DNA from 3 places in the Williamsia sp. MIQD14 genome. Region 3 is predicted to be linked to each of the others. Evidence: riboswitches for the same ligand, from Rfam matches in the RefSeq annotation. Region 3 holds a riboswitch; each other region holds the start of a gene.

Region 1 (5,448 bases), 160 kb from region 3:
GTCGTGCAATGCGGCGATCACGGTGACGCCTCGCGCACGGGCCGCCTCGAGCACCGCGAACTGGTGATGCACGTCGAGGTGGTTGGTGGGTTCGTCGAGGACCAACACGCGGGTCTGCTGCGCGAAGGCGCGGGCGATGAGCACCCGCTGGGACTCTCCTCCGGAGAGTTCGGCGAACCGTCGGTGTCCGAAACCTCCCACCCCGGCGTCGATCATGGCGCGCTCGCAGATCTCGCGATCGGCGGCAGTGGCCGACCGGAGAAGGCGAATGTGGGGTAGTCGACCGGTCGCGACCACCTCGGCGACGGTGAAATCGAGGGACAGTGCCGAGGACTGGGTGAGTGCCGCGACCTGACGTGCGTTGTCGCGCAGCGAGGTGGCGGTGATGTCGGTGCCGTGCACGGTGACGTGGCCACTCGACGGGGACAGGGCACGGAACAGGCAACGCAGGATCGTCGACTTGCCGCTGCCGTTGGGGCCGATGACGCCGAGGAACCCGCCCTCGGACACCGACAACGACAGGTCGTGCACGATCTCGTTCTCGCCCAGGCGGATCGACACGTCGCGGTAGTCGACGGCCGGCTTCGGCGCGGGCTGCGGGTGGGGGGTCATGACGTCACCCGGTCGCGGCGGCGCATCAGTGTCACGAACACCGGCACCCCGACCGCGGCGGTGATAGCGCCGATCGGCAACTCGTACGGCGGCACCAGGGTGCGGGAGACGATGTCGGCGACGACCACGAACACGCCGCCCAGCACGGGGCTGAGCAGCAGTACCCGTCGGTGGTCGGCGCCCACGAGCAGCCGCGTGACGTGCGGCATGATCAGGCCGACGAATCCGATTGCGCCGCACACCGACACGATCACGCCGACGATGACGGCCGACACCACGAACAACGCCAGACGGAATCGGCCGGCATGGATGCCGACGCTGGCCGCGACATCCTCGCCCATCGACAGTGCGTTGAGGTGACGTGCGCACGCGCTCGCGAGCACGATGCCGACCATCGACACCGTGCCGACCAACCACACCGAGTGCCAGGTCGCCGCAGCAAGACTGCCCAGCAGCCAGAACATCACGCTGCGCGCGGCGTCGCCGGCAGGCGCGAGGAACACGAGAACTGTCGTGATGGCCGAGAACCCGTAGCCCAGTGCGGTTCCCATGAGAACCAGACGGGTCGGTTCGAGACCGCCTGCGCTGCGGGCCAGCACCAGCACGATGACCGTCGCGCCCAACGCGCCGAGGAACGCCGCCGACGGCAGCGCATAGAGTCCGAGGCCGCCGAGTGCGCCGAACAACACCACGGCGGTGGCGCCCACCGACGCGCCCGAGGAGATACCCAGAATGTACGGGTCGGCCAGGGCGTTACGGACCAGAGCCTGCACCACGACGCCGACGACGCTGAGACCGGCGCCCACGAAGATCGACGTGAGGACCCGGGGGAGTCGTGAATCGGTCACGATCCGGTAGCCCGGGACGTCCGGCGGGGCGATGGTGCCGCCGACGACATCGGCCCACAGATAGCGGACCGCGTCGGACGCGGGAATGTGCACGCTGCCGACGATCATCCCGACCACGGAGACGGCGAGCAGCACGAGCAGGGAGAGCGCGACGGCCATGCCGACACCGGGGCGGCCGCGTACCTGCATCCGATCCCTTTCCGTCTGTGCGGAAAGGGGTGCAGACAGCCACGACAGGTTCACGGGGCGCCGCACCGGCCATATCCCACGAGGCCGATGAGCGGTCGCATCGTCCGACGCGACCAACGGCGGCAGGTCTTCGGACTCTCGGGCACGGCATCTGTCTCGATGCCACCTACCGGCGACTGCTTCCCGGCCGGGGCCAGTGCATTGCTGTCGCGTCGTTCCCGATCACCGCTGCGGGGCAGTTCCGGACTCGCACCGGATTCCCTCTTGCGGTGCTCCCGGAGGAAAAAGACGACCGGGAGCACACCGACGTCGGGGCAGAACTTACCCGAGCCCGCGACCGTCCCGGGTCAGTGCCTCGGGTTGTCCTCGGTGAGCAGAGCCTTCATGTAGGTGAACAGCTCCTTGTCGGTGAGCGCCCGCCACTGTGGGGCCAGCAGCTTCATGTACTTCTCGACGTAGAGGAGCTGCTTGCCCACCAGGACCAGCTCGCGCGGCAGCCGCAGGTCGTAGGCCTTCGCCAGCGTGGCGAGCTGGGTACCGAGTGCGGTGTACGACATCCCCGCGAGGTCCTTGCCCGCGATCGGTGCGGTGAACCGGCGCATGTCCTTCGCACCCTCCCGGGTGCTGCCCGGGTTGCGCACCGCGCCGAGTGTGAACAGCGCGCGGCCGGCCGCCTCGTAATCGTTGCGCACCATCAGGTCACCGACGAGCCGCCGCATGATGCGACGGGTGCGCGGGGTGAAGCGGCCCACGATGCCGAAGTCGAGGAGCACCAACTTGCCGTCGGAGTCGACGAGGACGTTGCCCGCGTGCAGGTCGCCGTGGAACAGGCCGCCGTGGAAGGCCGACTCGAGGAAGACCAGCAGCAGATTGCGCACCAGCGCAGTGCCGTCGTGTCCGGCCTTGCGCACAGCACGCACGTCGTCGATCCGGACGGCGTCGATGTACTCCATCGTGAGCACCTCGCCGGTGGTGAACTCGTGGTGCACCGTCGGTACCCGCACACGGTCGGCGAACGGCGTGCCGGCCAGCCCCGCGACGAAGTCGTCCATGGCCTGCGCCTCGTTGCGGAAGTCGAGCTCGGCGTCGAGGCCGGTCGCGAAGTCGTCGACCACGTTCCGCGCGCTGAGCATCCGGCCGTACGGCGACAGCTCGAGCAGGTCGGCGAGCCGCTCGAGGATCGCGACATCGGCCGCAAGGCGCGTGGCGATGCCCGGACGCTGCACCTTCACCACGACCCGTTCGCCGCTGTGCAGCGTCGCGGTGTGCACCTGCGCGATCGACGCCGACGCGATCGGCTCGGCGTCGAACTGCGCGAACACCTGCGAGGGGGGCGCCCCGAACGCACCGGTCAACACCTTCTCGATGACGTGTATCGGTGCGGGGGCCACCCTGTCGAGGAGTGTCTCGAACTCGCGCGACAGCGCCGGGGTGAACACGCCCGGACTCGAGGCGATCAGCTGGCCGAGCTTCACATACGTGGGCCCCAGCCGCTCGAAGACGTCGCGGACCTCGCGGGCCGCGCGTTCGGGGAGAGGCTTGCGGGAGCGGAAACCGACCGCCACCTCACCGACACCGCGTGCGAGCTGGAACGCGGTGACGCCGACGCGTCGAGCCTCGGCGATCGGCGACACATGCGGCAGATGGACGTGGGTGTGCACAGCGCTGCCGGCCACGGGGGCCAGCTCGGTACCGGGTTCACGAGTCATGGTCTTCGCAGTATGCAGTGGTGAGGTCATATGTGGGTCGAGGTCGGGGACAGGTGCACGGCGAGACGACTCGCCGTCGGCGATGGTGCCGAAGTCCTGCGCAACAGTCAAAGCGAACCGACGCAGGCGCTCGGCGCGGTGACCGGGCACACTGGTTCCCCTGAACCGCGTGAGAACAGGGGAGCCGACATGCCGCGCGAGGGCACCGCACTGGACAAGCTCGGGTTCCTGACGATCGGTCGGTTCGACGAGTCGTCGCCGCGCGAGGGGCATCTGGAGACCATCGACACGATCCGTCTCGCCGAGGACCTCGGTTTCGACTCGGTGTGGCTGCGTGACCGGCACCTGCAGTACGGGATCTCCTCGCCGGTCGCGGTGATGGCGGCCGCGGCGATGGTGACCTCGCGGATCGAGCTCGGTACCGCGGTCATCCCGCTCGGACTCGAGAACCCGTTCCGGCTCGCCGAGGACCTCGCCACCGTCGACGTGCTGTCGCAGGGACGCATCAATCCCGGTGTGTCGGTGGGCACCCCGATGCGTTACGACGACTATCGACAGGCCCTCTACCCCGACACCCACGACGTCGAGGACTTCTCCAAGGAGCGCGTGCTGCGTCTGCTGCGCTGCCTGCGCGGCGATCCGGTGAGCGACTTCGAGGGCACCGTGGGCATCGAATTGTTCTCGCGGCGTGTGCAACCGCACTCGCCGGGCCTCGCCGGTCGTGTCTGGTACGGCGGGGGACTGGGTTCGGCGACCTGGGCCGGCGAGCAGCACCTGAACTACCTGACCTCGTCGGTGGTGTTCACCGAGGGCGGCCCGGCGCGGGACTTCGCGACGATTCAGGCCGAGCACATCGACGCCTATCGCGCGGCGCATCCCGACCCGTCGCGGGCACGGGTGTCGCAGGGACTCGTGGTGATCCCCACCGACACCGCGACTCCCGATCAGATCCGCCGCTACGAGGCCTACGCGGAGAGCCGTTTCGCCCGGACGCTCGAGCCGCAGGGTCCGCGCGGGATGGTGTTCGCGCCTGATCTGGTCGGGCCGTCCGACGACCTCGCGGCACGGCTGTTCTCGCACGCCGGCTTCCAGCGCGCCACCGAGGTCGCCTTCGCCCTGCCGTTCTCGTTCGAGAAGGACGACTACATCCAGATCATCACCGACATGGCGACACGACTGGGCCCGGCACTGCGATGGACCCCGCATGACTGAACCCCTCTCGCCGACCCGCACGGCCGACCTCGCGCGCCTGCGCCGGATCAGAGATCGCATCGACCGCGAGTTCGCGGCGCCGCTCGACGTGGAGGAACTCGCGCGCGGCGAACACATGTCGGCGGGCCACCTCAGTCGGCAGTTCCGCGCCGCCTACGGCGAATCGCCCTACAGCTACCTGATGACCCGCCGCGTCGAGCGGGCGATGGCGCTGCTGCGACGCGACGAACTCAGTGTCACCGAGGTGTGTTTCGCGGTCGGGTGTTCCTCACTGGGGACCTTCAGCACCCGATTCCGCGAACTGGTCGGGGTGTCGCCGAGTGCCTACCGACGCGACGCCGGGCCGTCGGTCGCGGGGCTGCCGGCCTGTGTCGCCAAACAGGTCACCAGACCGGTCAGGAATCGAGAAGCGCAGGCGGGCGGCGCCGTCCTAGCCTGAGCGCCATGACGGTCAGCATCCACTCGAGTTTCCTCCCGCACACCGATCACGAGGCCGCGATCGGCTTCTACCGCGACATCCTCGGCTTCGAGATCCGCAACGACGTCGGCTACAACGGGCTGCACTGGCTCACCGTCGGTCCGCCCGATCAGCCCGACACCTCGATCGTGCTGTACCCGCCCACCGCGGATCCGGGCGTCACCGAGGCCGAGCGGACGATGATCGCCGAGATGATGGCGAAGGGCACGTTCGCGCGTCTGCTGCTCGCCGCAACCGATCTCGCGGCCACCTTCGACTCGATCGTCGCGGCCGGCGGCGAGATCGTGCAGGAACCGACCGATCAGCCCTATGGTGTGCGCGACTGCGCGGTACGGGACCCGGCCGGCAACCTCATCCGCATCCAGCAGTCGTCCTGACCCGGTTCGTCCCGGCACTCTCG
Region 2 (5,448 bases), on a different contig from region 3:
TCTCGAACTGCGACAGCAGCAGCGCCACATCGGTCCGCACCGACGCGAGGTAGTGGTCGAAGATCTCGTCGACGCGCTGGCCTGCGAGCTCGATGCGCTCGGGGTGCTGCGCCGACAGCGGCACCACGATGGGCGGGTCCGGGGTGATGCGACGCCGGCCGTCGGGGCCGATCTCGGTGATCTTGTCGACGATGCTGTCGGCCGTCCGGCGCCGGGCCTTGGCCAACGCGGCGTCGATGACGTCGGCCACCACACCACCGGCGTTGTCGGCCAACACCTCTGCGTCGACCGAGGTGTAGTAGCGGTCGATCACCGATTGCGAACCCGCCACCCTCAGGGCACGGCGGTAGGCCTGCGCGACGTCGGCGGCGAGCTCGGCCTGATCGTCGCGGTCGGCGCCGTCGGCGCGGGCACACAGCACCGCACTGGTCACGAGACGTTTGACGTCCCACTCCCAGGGGCCGACGCCGGACTCGTCGAAATCGTTGAGGTCGAACAGGATACGACGTTCGGGGCTCGCGTAGAAGCCGAAGTTGCCGATGTGGGCGTCGCCGCTGATCACCACATCGACACCCGTCACCGGGATCGACGACAGGTCGGTGGCCATGATGTCGGCGGTCGCACGGAAGAACGCGAAGGGCGAGGAGCTCATCCGCGCGATCCGCAGCGGGATCAGCTCGGCGATACGACCCTCGTGCTGACGGCGCACGAGATCGATCAGATCGCGGTGACCGGAGGGCGCCTGTGCCAGCGTCGACCGTCCACGGGTCTCGCGCATCGCCTTGCCCAACTCGAACGACTCGTCGTGATCGTGGCGTTCGAGAAAACGATGAAAGGGCATACCGCGATGCTAACGGGGCACACCGGCGCGTACTGTCGCGATCGCAGCTGGTCTGCCGTACGACTGACGCCCAGGAGCCCCTGAGTCCGTCGTGCGGCATCGAGCACGGTCATCGTCCAAACGGTGATCGGGCGAGAGGGAACCCGGTGAGAATCCGGGACTGTCCCGCAGCGGTGAGTGGGAACGACCGCCGACAATCAGCACTGGCGGGTCCGCGAGAGCGGACCTGCTGGGAAGCGTCGGCCAGTAGGCCGCGAGTGTCACGCCCACGAGTCCGAAGACCTGCCAACTGTGCCGGGTGCGCCGCACCCGGCGGATCATCGCCTCGTGGACTGGGCGTGTGACCGCTGGAGTCGTGCCGTGCCCTCCCGGGGCCACGGCTGTTCGTCGCGTGCCGTGGGCACCCGACCGGCTCGTCGGTACCACGTTCTTTGGTGATGACCATCCGCACGCACCGAAGGATCGTCACGCACATGACTGGTACACCTTTCACCGCAACAACTCTGGGCTCGGCTCGCATCGGGCCGAATCGGCAGCTCAAACGGGCCGTCGAGTCCTATTGGGCCGGACGCACCGACCAGACGCAGCTACGAGCCCTGGCCGCCGATCTGCGCCGCGCGGCCCTACGGAGTCTGCGCGCAGCCGGACTCGACTCGATCCCGGTCAACACCTTCTCGTTCTACGACCAGATGCTCGACACCGCAGCACTTCTCGGCGCATTACCGCCGCGGGTCGCCGACATCGACGACGAGCTCGATCGGTACTTCGCCGCGGCACGCGGCACCGGGAAGGTCGCCCCGCTGGAGATGACGAAGTGGTTCGACACCAACTACCACTACCTCGTCCCGGAGATCTCGGCGTCGACGACGTTCGCGCTGCACCCGGGCAAGATCCTCGACGAACTGGCCGAGGCGGTGTCACTGGACATCCCGGCGCGCCCGGTCGTCATCGGACCGATCACCTTCCTGCTGCTGAGCAAGGGAATCGACGGCACCACCCCTGTCGAACGACTCCACGAGCTGATCCCGCTGTACCGCACCCTGTTGTCGACGCTGCGCGAGGCGGGCGCGGAATGGGTGCAGATCGACGAACCGGCGCTGGTCACCGACCTCCACGCTGATCCGGCAGGCCTCGCCACGCAGGTGTACGGGGACCTGGCCGCAGGGACCGACCGTCCCGCGATCCTCGTCGCGAGCTACTTCGGCGATCTCGGAGACGCACTGCCCGCGCTCGCCGCCACCGACATCGAGGCCCTCGCCGTCGATCTGGTGCGTGGCAGCGCCGACGCGGTGGCCGCGGTACCGACCCTGAGGTCGAAGCTCCTAGTGGCGGGGGTCGTCGACGGACGCAACATCTGGCGCAACGACCTGTCGGCCTCGCTCGCGACCCTGGCGACGCTGCTGGGCTCGGCCGCCTCGGTGGCGGTCTCGACGTCGTGCTCGACACTGCACGTGCCCCACGGTCTCGGGTCGGAGTCCCGACTCGACGACACGCTGCGGAGTTGGCTGGCATTCGGTGAGGAGAAGGTCGCCGAGGTGGTCACGCTGGCCACGGCACTCCGCGACGGACGCGACGCCGTCGGAGACGCTCTGGACGACTGCGCGCGGTCGTTGGCCGCACGCCGCTCGGATCCCCGCGTACACGACGACGCCGTCCGCCGGCATGTGGCGGCCGCGGTCGCCGAGGGGATCACCCGCGGCCCCGCGGCGCAACGCCGTGCCACCCAGGACGACCGGCTCGGACTACCGGTCGTGCCCGCGACGACGATCGGGTCCTACCCGCAGACGTCGGCTATCCGTCGCGCACGGGCGGCGCTGCGCGCGGACGAGATCGGTGTCGACGAGTACGAACGGCAGATGCGTGACGAGGTGGCGAGTGTCATCGCGCTGCAGGAGGATCTCGGACTGGACGTACTGGTGCACGGCGAGCCCGAGCGCAACGACATGGTGCAGTACTTCGCCGAACAACTCGACGGGTTCTTCGCCACCGAGAACGGGTGGGTGCAGTCCTACGGCACCCGGTGTGTGCGGCCCCCGATCCTGTACGGCGACGTGCGTCGGCGGTACCCGATGACGGTGACGTGGATCGACTACGCCCAATCGCTCACCGATCGACCCGTGAAGGGCATGCTGACCGGGCCGGTCACCATCCTCGCGTGGTCGTTCGTGCGCGACGATCAACCGTTGTCGGACAGCGCGAACCAGATCGCGGTGGCGATCCGCGACGAGACCGTCGATCTCGAGGACGCCGGCGTCGGGATCATCCAGGTCGACGAACCCGCGCTGCGGGAGTTGTTACCTCTGCGCTCGGAGGATCAGGCGGCGTACCTGCGCTGGGCGGTCGATGCGTTCCGGTTGTCCACCTCGGGTGTGGCGGATGCGACGCAGATCCACACCCACCTCTGTTACTCGGAGTTCGGTGCGGTGATCGGTGCCATCTCCGATCTCGACGCCGATGTCACCTCGATCGAGGCAGCGCGTTCGCACATGGAGGTTCTCGACGATCTGAACGCCATCGGGTACGCGAACAGCGTGGGACCGGGTGTCTACGACATCCATTCGCCGCGTGTCCCGGAGGTCGGCGAGATCGTGGCGTCACTGCGCGCCGCGCTGGATGCGGTCCCGGCACAGCGACTCTGGATCAATCCCGACTGCGGACTGAAGACGCGCTCGGCCGAGGAGGTGGAGGCGTCGTTGCGCAACCTCGTCACCGCGGCGCACATCGTGCGCGCCGAGTTGTGACCGGGTGAGGTGGTCGGGTGGGATCGGGGGTCTCGATCCCACCCGACCTGCCCACGCCCGGGGGGAGGCGGGGCACGCTGGGAGGTGACGGTGTCAGCGAGGAGGGCGCAGTGTCTCGAAGCTGAACGAATAGTTGTTGAGCGGCTGCGGGTCTCGCCCGTCGCAGTAGACCGCGGACGCAACGATGCCGGTGAAAGGGGCTGCACCGATCGTGCCGACCGGCGTTCGCACCGACTTCCCGGGGTCGATGCCGTCGATCAGTTTCGTGCCGCCGAAGGTGTTGGGGATGGAGTTGATGTAGGCGACGATGCCGGTGGCACGCTCGGTTCCCACGTTGCTGATGACCACGGAGATCTCGCCGCGGGTGGCCGGGTCGGTCGACACCTGGGGACGGGAGATGGTGACGTCGGGGGCGCCGGTCGGTGGGGGAGTCTGCTCCGGCGCCGCGCCGGAGCTCGGGGCGACGGCGAGCGACAGTGCGGCGACTGCGCTCGCGACTACTGCGATGCGGCGTGTTCTCATCGACGACCTCCTGGTGGAACGGATGCGTACCAATTGACTGCCATCATGCTTACCGGCGCGAAGGATGTCCAGTCCCCGATACGCAATCGCAACCTGGCCCACGTACGGCGGTCGTAAGGTTGCCGCCATGACCAGCAGAATCGACGTCATCGCCATCGACTGCCACGACATCCGACTCGTCGCCGACTTCTGGACCGCGGTCCTCGGATGGCAGGTCACCGAGGTCGAGGGCGACGACTACCTCAGCATCGGTCCGGCCGACGGGTCGACGCCGAGCATCGACTTCCTCCGCGTCCCCGAGGCCAAGACGATCAAGAACCGTCTCCACCTGGATCTTCGCGCCGACGGGATGTCCACCGCAGACGAGATCGCCCGGGTCGAGTCGCTCGGCGCCACGCGCGTCGACATCGGTCAGGACCCCTCGGTCACCTGGACCGTTCTGGCCGATCCCGAGGGCAACGAGTTCTGCATCCTCGGTCAGACGCGGCAGGAGACCCACTGAGGGACGTCTTCGGCAATGCGGACTCCTGCGTCGCGGCGCGTCTGGTACAGCTGTACGAGCACCCGCCGACAACAGGAGACCCATGCGCCGCTGGAGCCGCCCCCTCACCACCGTCCTCGCCACGGCCTGTGCCGCGGCCGCACTCCTGACGGGGGTCTCGTCGGCGTCGGCCGCACCGGCGCGCCCCGACCTGGTGGTGTCGCTACCCGAGCTGGGCCCCCGGAACTTCCCGGCGCAGGCTCCGTTCGTGATCCGGATCGCCAACCGTGGCACCGCCACCGCGACGAACATCGCGGTGGCGGTGTCCGGCATCCCGCCGACCGCGAGCGACGGCTTCACGATCGAGGCGATCCGCCCCGGTCAGACGATGACCGTGCACACCCGCAGCCTGCTGGGCCGCTTCTACATCGGCCAGTCGACGGTCACCGCGCGCGAGACCGAGAGAGACGCGAACCCGGCGAACAACTCGATCACCGGCTTCCGCTTCCTGATCGGCTGAGACGAGAACAGACGAGGCGATTCTTCCCGGTGAGCGGGAAGGATCGCCTCATCTGCCGGCGGTTCGTGGTCTACAGCGCCTTGAGTTCCTCGATGACCTGACCGACGGACTTCTTGGCGTCGCCGAAGAGCATCGACGTCCCCGACGCCCCGAACAGCGGGTTGTCGATACCGGCGTAGCCCGACGACATCGACCGCTTGAGCACGATCACCGATCGCGCCTCGTCGACGTTGAGGATCGGCATGCCGTGGATCGGCGAGCTGGGATCGTTGCGTGCCGCGGGGTTGGTGACGTCGTTGGCGCCGATGACGATCGCGACATCGGTACGGCTGAACTCGCCGTT
Region 3 (5,448 bases):
CCGTCGCATGGCGTCGAGCCACCGCGGGTTGATGACCCGAGCCCGGAACACGCGGGCGGTCTCCTCGGCCAGCGTCCGGGTACGCACCGACTCGGGTCGGGTGCTGTCGCCGATGTAGGCCTCGGGCGATCTCCCGGTCAGCGACCGCACGGTGGCGACCATGCCGCCGTGGTACTGGAAGTAGTCGTCGGAATCGGCGATGTCGTGTTCGCGGGTGTCGGTGTTCTTCGCCGCGACCGCGATCCGCCGGTACGCCGTCCGCATGTCGTCGGCCGCCGGGACGCCGTCGAGGCCACGGCCGTAGGCGAAGCCGCCCCACGTCGTGTACACCTCGGCGAGGTCGGTGTCGCTGCGCCAGTTCTTGCTGTCGACGAGCTGCAACAGGCCTGCGCCGTACGACCCGGGCTTGGAGCCGAAGATGCGGGTGGTCGCGCGGCGTTCGTCGCCGTGGTCGGCGAGATCGGCCTGCGCGTGGGCCCGCACGAAGTTCTTCTCGTGCGGCTCGTCGAGATCGGCGACGAGGCGCACGGCGTCGTCGAGCATCGCCAGCACATGGGGGAACGCGTCGCGGAAGAAGCCGCTGATGCGCACGGTGACGTCGATGCGGGGCCGGCCGAGCTCGTCGAGTCCTATCGGTTCGAGCCGGACCACCCGACGCGACCCCTCGTCCCACACCGGCAGCACGCCCAGCAGGGCGAAGACCTCGGCGATGTCGTCGCCGGAGGTCCGCATGGCGCTGGTGCCCCAGATCGACAGACCCACCGACTGCGGGTACTCGCCGTGATCGGTGAGGTAGCGGTCGACGAGGGACTCGGCCATCAGCTGGCCGGTCTCCCATGCCAGACGCGACGGGATCGCCTTGGGGTCGACGGAGTAGAAGTTCCGACCGGTCGGCAACACGTTGACGAGTCCGCGCAGGGGCGACCCGCTGGGACCGGACGGGATGAACCCGCCGTTCAGCGCGTGCAGGATGCGGTCGACCTCGCCGTCGGTCTGTCGCAGCCGCGGCACGACCTCGGTCGCCGCGAACTCGAGGATGCGTGCCACGGTCTCCCGCTGCGTCGCGTCCTCGATGGTCGTGACGACGGCCTCGACGGCCTCGACCGCCCAGTCGGCGTCGGCCATCGCGACGATGAGGTCGCGTGCGCGGACCTCGATCTCGTCGACACGTCCGCGGACCTCGTCGCCGTCCTCGCTCAGGCCGAGTGCCTCGCGCAGGCCCGGCACGCTGCGCTCCCCGCCCCACATCTGTCGGGCCCGCAGCATCGCGAGCACCATGTCGATCTCGGACTCACCGCGCGGCGCCTCGCCCAGGATGTGCAGGCCGTCGCGGATCTGGACGTCCTTGATCTCGCACAGCCAGCCGTCGACGTGCAACAGCATGTCGTCGAACACCTCTTCGGCCGGACGTTCCTCCAGTCCGAGGTCGGTGTGCATCTGGGCCGCGGTCATCAACGTCCAGATCTGCTGACGGATCGCGGGCAGCTTCACCGGGTCGAGGGTGGTGATGTTGGAGTGCTCGTCGAGGAGTTGCTCGAGGCGGGTGATGTCGCCGTAGCTCTCGGCGCGCGCCATCGGCGGGATCAGGTGATCGACGAGTGTCGCGTGTGCCCGACGCTTGGCCTGGGTGCCCTCGCCGGGGTCGTTGACCAGGAACGGGTAGATCAGCGGCAGGTCGCCGAGCGCGGCGTCGGTGCCGCACGACGCCGACATGGCCAGCGTCTTGCCGGGCAGCCACTCGAGGTTGCCGTGCTTGCCGATGTGGACGATCGCGTCGGCGCCGAAGCCGCCGCGGTCGGCGGGTGCGGCCACCCACCGATAGGCGGCGAGGTAGTGGTGGGACGGCGGCAGATCGGGGTCGTGATAGATCGCGATGGGGTTCTCGCCGAATCCGCGCGGCGGCTGCACCATCAGCAGGACGTTCGCGAACTGCAGTGCGGCGATGACGATCTCGCCGTCGGGGTCCGACGAGCGGTCGACGTAGAGCTCGCCGGGTGGCGGTCCCCAGTGGTCGACGACGCGGGCACGGAAGTCCTCGGGCAGCGTCGCGAACCACTCGCGGTACAGCGACGCCGAGATGCGGACGGGATTGCGTTCGAGCTGCTCCGCGGAGAGCCAGTCCGGATCCTGTCCCCCGGCCTCGATGAGCGCGTGGATGAGCGCGTCGCCGTCACCGGCGGCCAGGCCGGGCACCGCGTCTGCACCGTCCTCGGGACCCATGTCGTATCCGGCGGCGCGCATCGCACGCAGCACCCCGATCGTGCTGGCGGGGGTGTCGAGTCCGACGGCGTTGCCGATGCGTGCGTGCTTGGTCGGATACGCCGACAACATCAGGGCGACGCGCTTGTCGGCGGGCGCGATGTGGCGCAGACGTGCGTAGCGGGTCGCGATACCGGCCACGCGGGCACACCGCTCGGGGTCGGGCACGTACGTGCTCAGTCCCTCGGCGTCGATCTCCTTGAACGAGAACGGGACGGTGATGATCCGGCCGTCGAACTCGGGTACCGCGACCTGCGTGGCGACGTCGAGCGGGGTCATGCCGTCGTCGCCGTCGGCCCACTGCGCCCGACTGCTGGTCAGGCACAGACCCTGCAGGATCGGCACGTCGAGGGCGGCGAGTTCGGCGACGTCCCAGGCCTCGTCGTCGCCTCCGGCGGTCACGCCCGCCGGCCGGGTCCCACCCGCGGCGAGCACCGTGACGACCATCGCGTCGGCCGCACGCAGCGTGTCGAGCAGTTCCGGTGGTGCGGCACGCAACGACGCGCAGAAGATCGGGAGCGGACGGGCACCGTGGGCGACGATCGCATCGCAGAGCGCGTGGATGTAGCCGGTGTTCCCGGACAGGTGCTGCGCCCGATAGAAGAGCACCGCGACGGTCGGCCCGTCCACGTCGGTGTGGTCGCGGTCGAGGAGTCCCCAGGTGGGGGTGGACTGCGGCGGCGCGAATCCGTGACCGGTCAGCAGCACGGTGTCGGACAGGAACCAGCTCAGCTGCAGCAGGTTCTCGGGTCCGCCCTCGGCGAAGTACTGGTGGGCCTGCGAGGCGACGTTGGCGGGCACGGTGGACAGCTCCATCAGCGCCGCGTCGGGCGCCATCTCCCCGCCGAGCATCACCAGGGGTACGCCGGAGGACAGGACCGTGGCCACGCCCGACTCCCACATCTGCCGCCCACCGAGGATGCGCACGACGACGAGGTCGGCGGCCTCGAGCATCGCCGGGAGGTCGTCGGTGACGCTGATGCGGTTGCAGTTCGCCCAGGTGTAGTCGCCACCGGAGGATCGCGCACTGGACAGGTCGGTGTCCGAGGTGGACAGCAGCAGGATCACAGGTGGTGCCTCCCTGGGGGTCTCGCGCCCCGGTGGTGTGGGTCTTCTGGAGAGCGGATCGGGTCTGACTTCCTGCGTCGCCGCAGGTCACAGTGGCGCGACCGCACCGGGTTCACACCGGTTTCCGCACCGCTCTCCTGGGAGACGATACGGGCCCGTTCGCCCACGGTCGTACCGTGGACGCCGTGACCACGCCGCCCGACCCCACCGCGCGGATCCGCGCCGACGACGCCTGCCCCGGCGCCCTGTCGCTGCACCAGGCCGCCGACGGGCCGCTGGCGCGGGTCCGGCTGCCCGGCGGTGTGCTGACCCCGGCCCAGCTCGCCGTGCTCGCCACCGCGGCCGACGAGCTGTCGACCGGCGAGCTCGAACTCACCAGCCGTGGGAACGTGCAGCTCCGGGCGGTACGGGACCCCGAGGAGCTGGCGCAGCGGCTCGCCGATGCCGGACTGCTCCCGTCGGAGACCCACGAACGGGTGCGCAACATCCTCGCCTCGCCGCTCGCCGGCCGGGTGGGTCCGGGACCCGACGTCGCGGGCATCGTCACCGATCTCGACGCCGGGCTGCGCGCCGACCCCGACCTCGCGGACCTGCCCGGACGGGTGCTGTTCGCCGTCGACGACGGGTCCGGCGACGTCACCGGGCTCGGTCCCGACATCGGTGTCCACGCGCTCGGCGGTGATCGGTTCGCGCTGGTCCTCGCGGGCGCCGACACCGGGGTCCGTGTCGCCGCCGACATGGCGGTCGCGACGATGCTGGGCGCGGCCCGCGCTTTCGGCCGTCTCCGCGATCGACACTGGCGGCTCGCGGAGCTGCCCGACGGGGTCGTGGCCGTGCTCTCCGACGTCGGTCTGCCCGCCGCCACCGATCCGGTCGAGCTCGGGAGCGTGGGCTCGGCGCCCGTGGGCTGGTTCGCCCAGTCCGACGGCCGCGTCGCGCTGGGCGCGGTCCTGGCCCACGGGATCCTCCCCGCGCGGGTGGCGGCCGTTCTCGCGGCCGTCGAGAAGCCGGTCATCGTGACCCCCTGGCGGTCGATCGTGTTGGTCGACCTCACCGAGGACGAGGCCGAGGCGGTGGTGCGCGTGCTGGCGCCGATGGGGCTGATCTTCGACGCGAACTCGCCGTGGGCGCAGGTCAGTTCCTGCGTGGGATCTCCCGGGTGCGCGAAGTCGAACGCCGACGTCCGCACCGATCTGGAGTTCGCCGTCGACGCCGGTACGGCGGGCCGCGAGGGGCGTGAGCACTGGGTCGGCTGCGGCCGTGCCTGCGGCAGCCCGCACTCCGAGCACCTGCGGGTCACGGCGACGGGCGAGGGATACGACGGTCAGAGGGTCGACGGCCCGCGGCTATCGTGAGTGCCGACATGTACTCCTACATCCACGACGGCGCCGAGATCTACCGGCAGTCGTTCGCGACCATCCGTGCCGAATCCGACCTGTCGGCGTTCGACGACGACACCGAGACCGTCGTCGTCCGGATGATCCATGCGTGCGGGCAGACCGACCTCACCACCGACGTCGTCGCCACCGGAGGTGTCGTGACCGCGGCGCGGACGGCGCTGCGCAACGGCGCGCCCATCCTGTGCGACGCGACGATGGTCGCCTCCGGCGTCACCCGCCGGCGCCTCCCGGTCGACAACGACGTCGTGTGCCTGCTCGGTGACCCGCGGACCCCGCCGCTCGCCGAACAACTGCACACCACCCGCACCGCGGCCGCGGTCCACCTGTGGGAACCGATGCTCGAGGGTGCGGTCGTCGGGATCGGCAACGCCCCCACCGCCCTGTTCGCGCTGCTCGAGCAGATCGATGCGGGCGGTCCGCGGCCGGCCGCGATCGTCGGCGCCCCGGTCGGGTTCATCGGTGCCGTGGAATCGTGTGCGGCGCTGGCCGAGCGGACCGATCTGGAGTTCATCACCGTCCTCGGTCGCCGTGGCGGGTCGGCGATCACGGCCGCGGCCCTCAACGCGTTGGCGAGTCCGGTCGAGTGAGCGCCGATCACACCGGTCCGGGGTCGGGTGCCGGAAAGCTGTGGGGTGTCGGCCTCGGACCCGGCGACAGCGAGCTGGTCACGGTGAAAGCCGCGCGCATCATCGGCGACGCCGATGTCGTCGCGTATCACTCT

What was found. Region 3 has a riboswitch for cobalamin ahead of cobN (cobaltochelatase subunit CobN). Riboswitches for the same ligand answer to the same signal wherever they lie in the genome.
Region 1: linked by a shared signal. The riboswitch ahead of ACQ7HM_RS17625 (FecCD family ABC transporter permease) and the one ahead of cobN (cobaltochelatase subunit CobN) in region 3 are both predicted to bind cobalamin.
Region 2: linked by a shared signal. The riboswitch ahead of metE (5-methyltetrahydropteroyltriglutamate--homocysteine S-methyltransferase) and the one ahead of cobN (cobaltochelatase subunit CobN) in region 3 are both predicted to bind cobalamin.

What each region holds. Positions count from the first base shown of each region.
Region 1 covers NZ_JBPFDG010000005.1:35,894-41,341, forward strand. Annotated here, with positions in the region: gene ACQ7HM_RS17620 (ABC transporter ATP-binding protein) at 1-612, opposite strand, end outside; gene ACQ7HM_RS17625 (FecCD family ABC transporter permease) at 609-1,649, opposite strand; cobalamin riboswitch at 1,754-1,972, opposite strand; gene ACQ7HM_RS17630 (ABC1 kinase family protein) at 1,997-3,358, opposite strand; gene ACQ7HM_RS17635 (LLM class flavin-dependent oxidoreductase) at 3,548-4,570, shown strand; gene ACQ7HM_RS17640 (helix-turn-helix transcriptional regulator) at 4,563-5,009, shown strand; gene ACQ7HM_RS17645 (VOC family protein) at 5,015-5,425, shown strand.
Region 2 covers NZ_JBPFDG010000001.1:1,452,779-1,458,226, reverse strand. Annotated here, with positions in the region: gene ACQ7HM_RS06450 (DUF2252 domain-containing protein) at 1-841, opposite strand, end outside; cobalamin riboswitch at 949-1,128, shown strand; gene metE (5-methyltetrahydropteroyltriglutamate--homocysteine S-methyltransferase) at 1,315-3,582, shown strand; gene ACQ7HM_RS06440 (hypothetical protein) at 3,676-4,104, opposite strand; gene ACQ7HM_RS06435 (VOC family protein) at 4,232-4,606, shown strand; gene ACQ7HM_RS06430 (hypothetical protein) at 4,689-5,105, shown strand; gene ACQ7HM_RS06425 (NAD(P)(+) transhydrogenase (Re/Si-specific) subunit beta) at 5,176-5,448, opposite strand, start outside.
Region 3 covers NZ_JBPFDG010000005.1:197,564-203,011, forward strand. Annotated here, with positions in the region: gene cobN (cobaltochelatase subunit CobN) at 1-3,327, opposite strand, end outside; adenosylcobalamin (AdoCbl) riboswitch at 3,376-3,465, opposite strand; gene cobG (precorrin-3B synthase) at 3,513-4,682, shown strand; gene ACQ7HM_RS18385 (precorrin-8X methylmutase) at 4,691-5,314, shown strand; gene cobJ (precorrin-3B C(17)-methyltransferase) at 5,311-5,448, shown strand, end outside.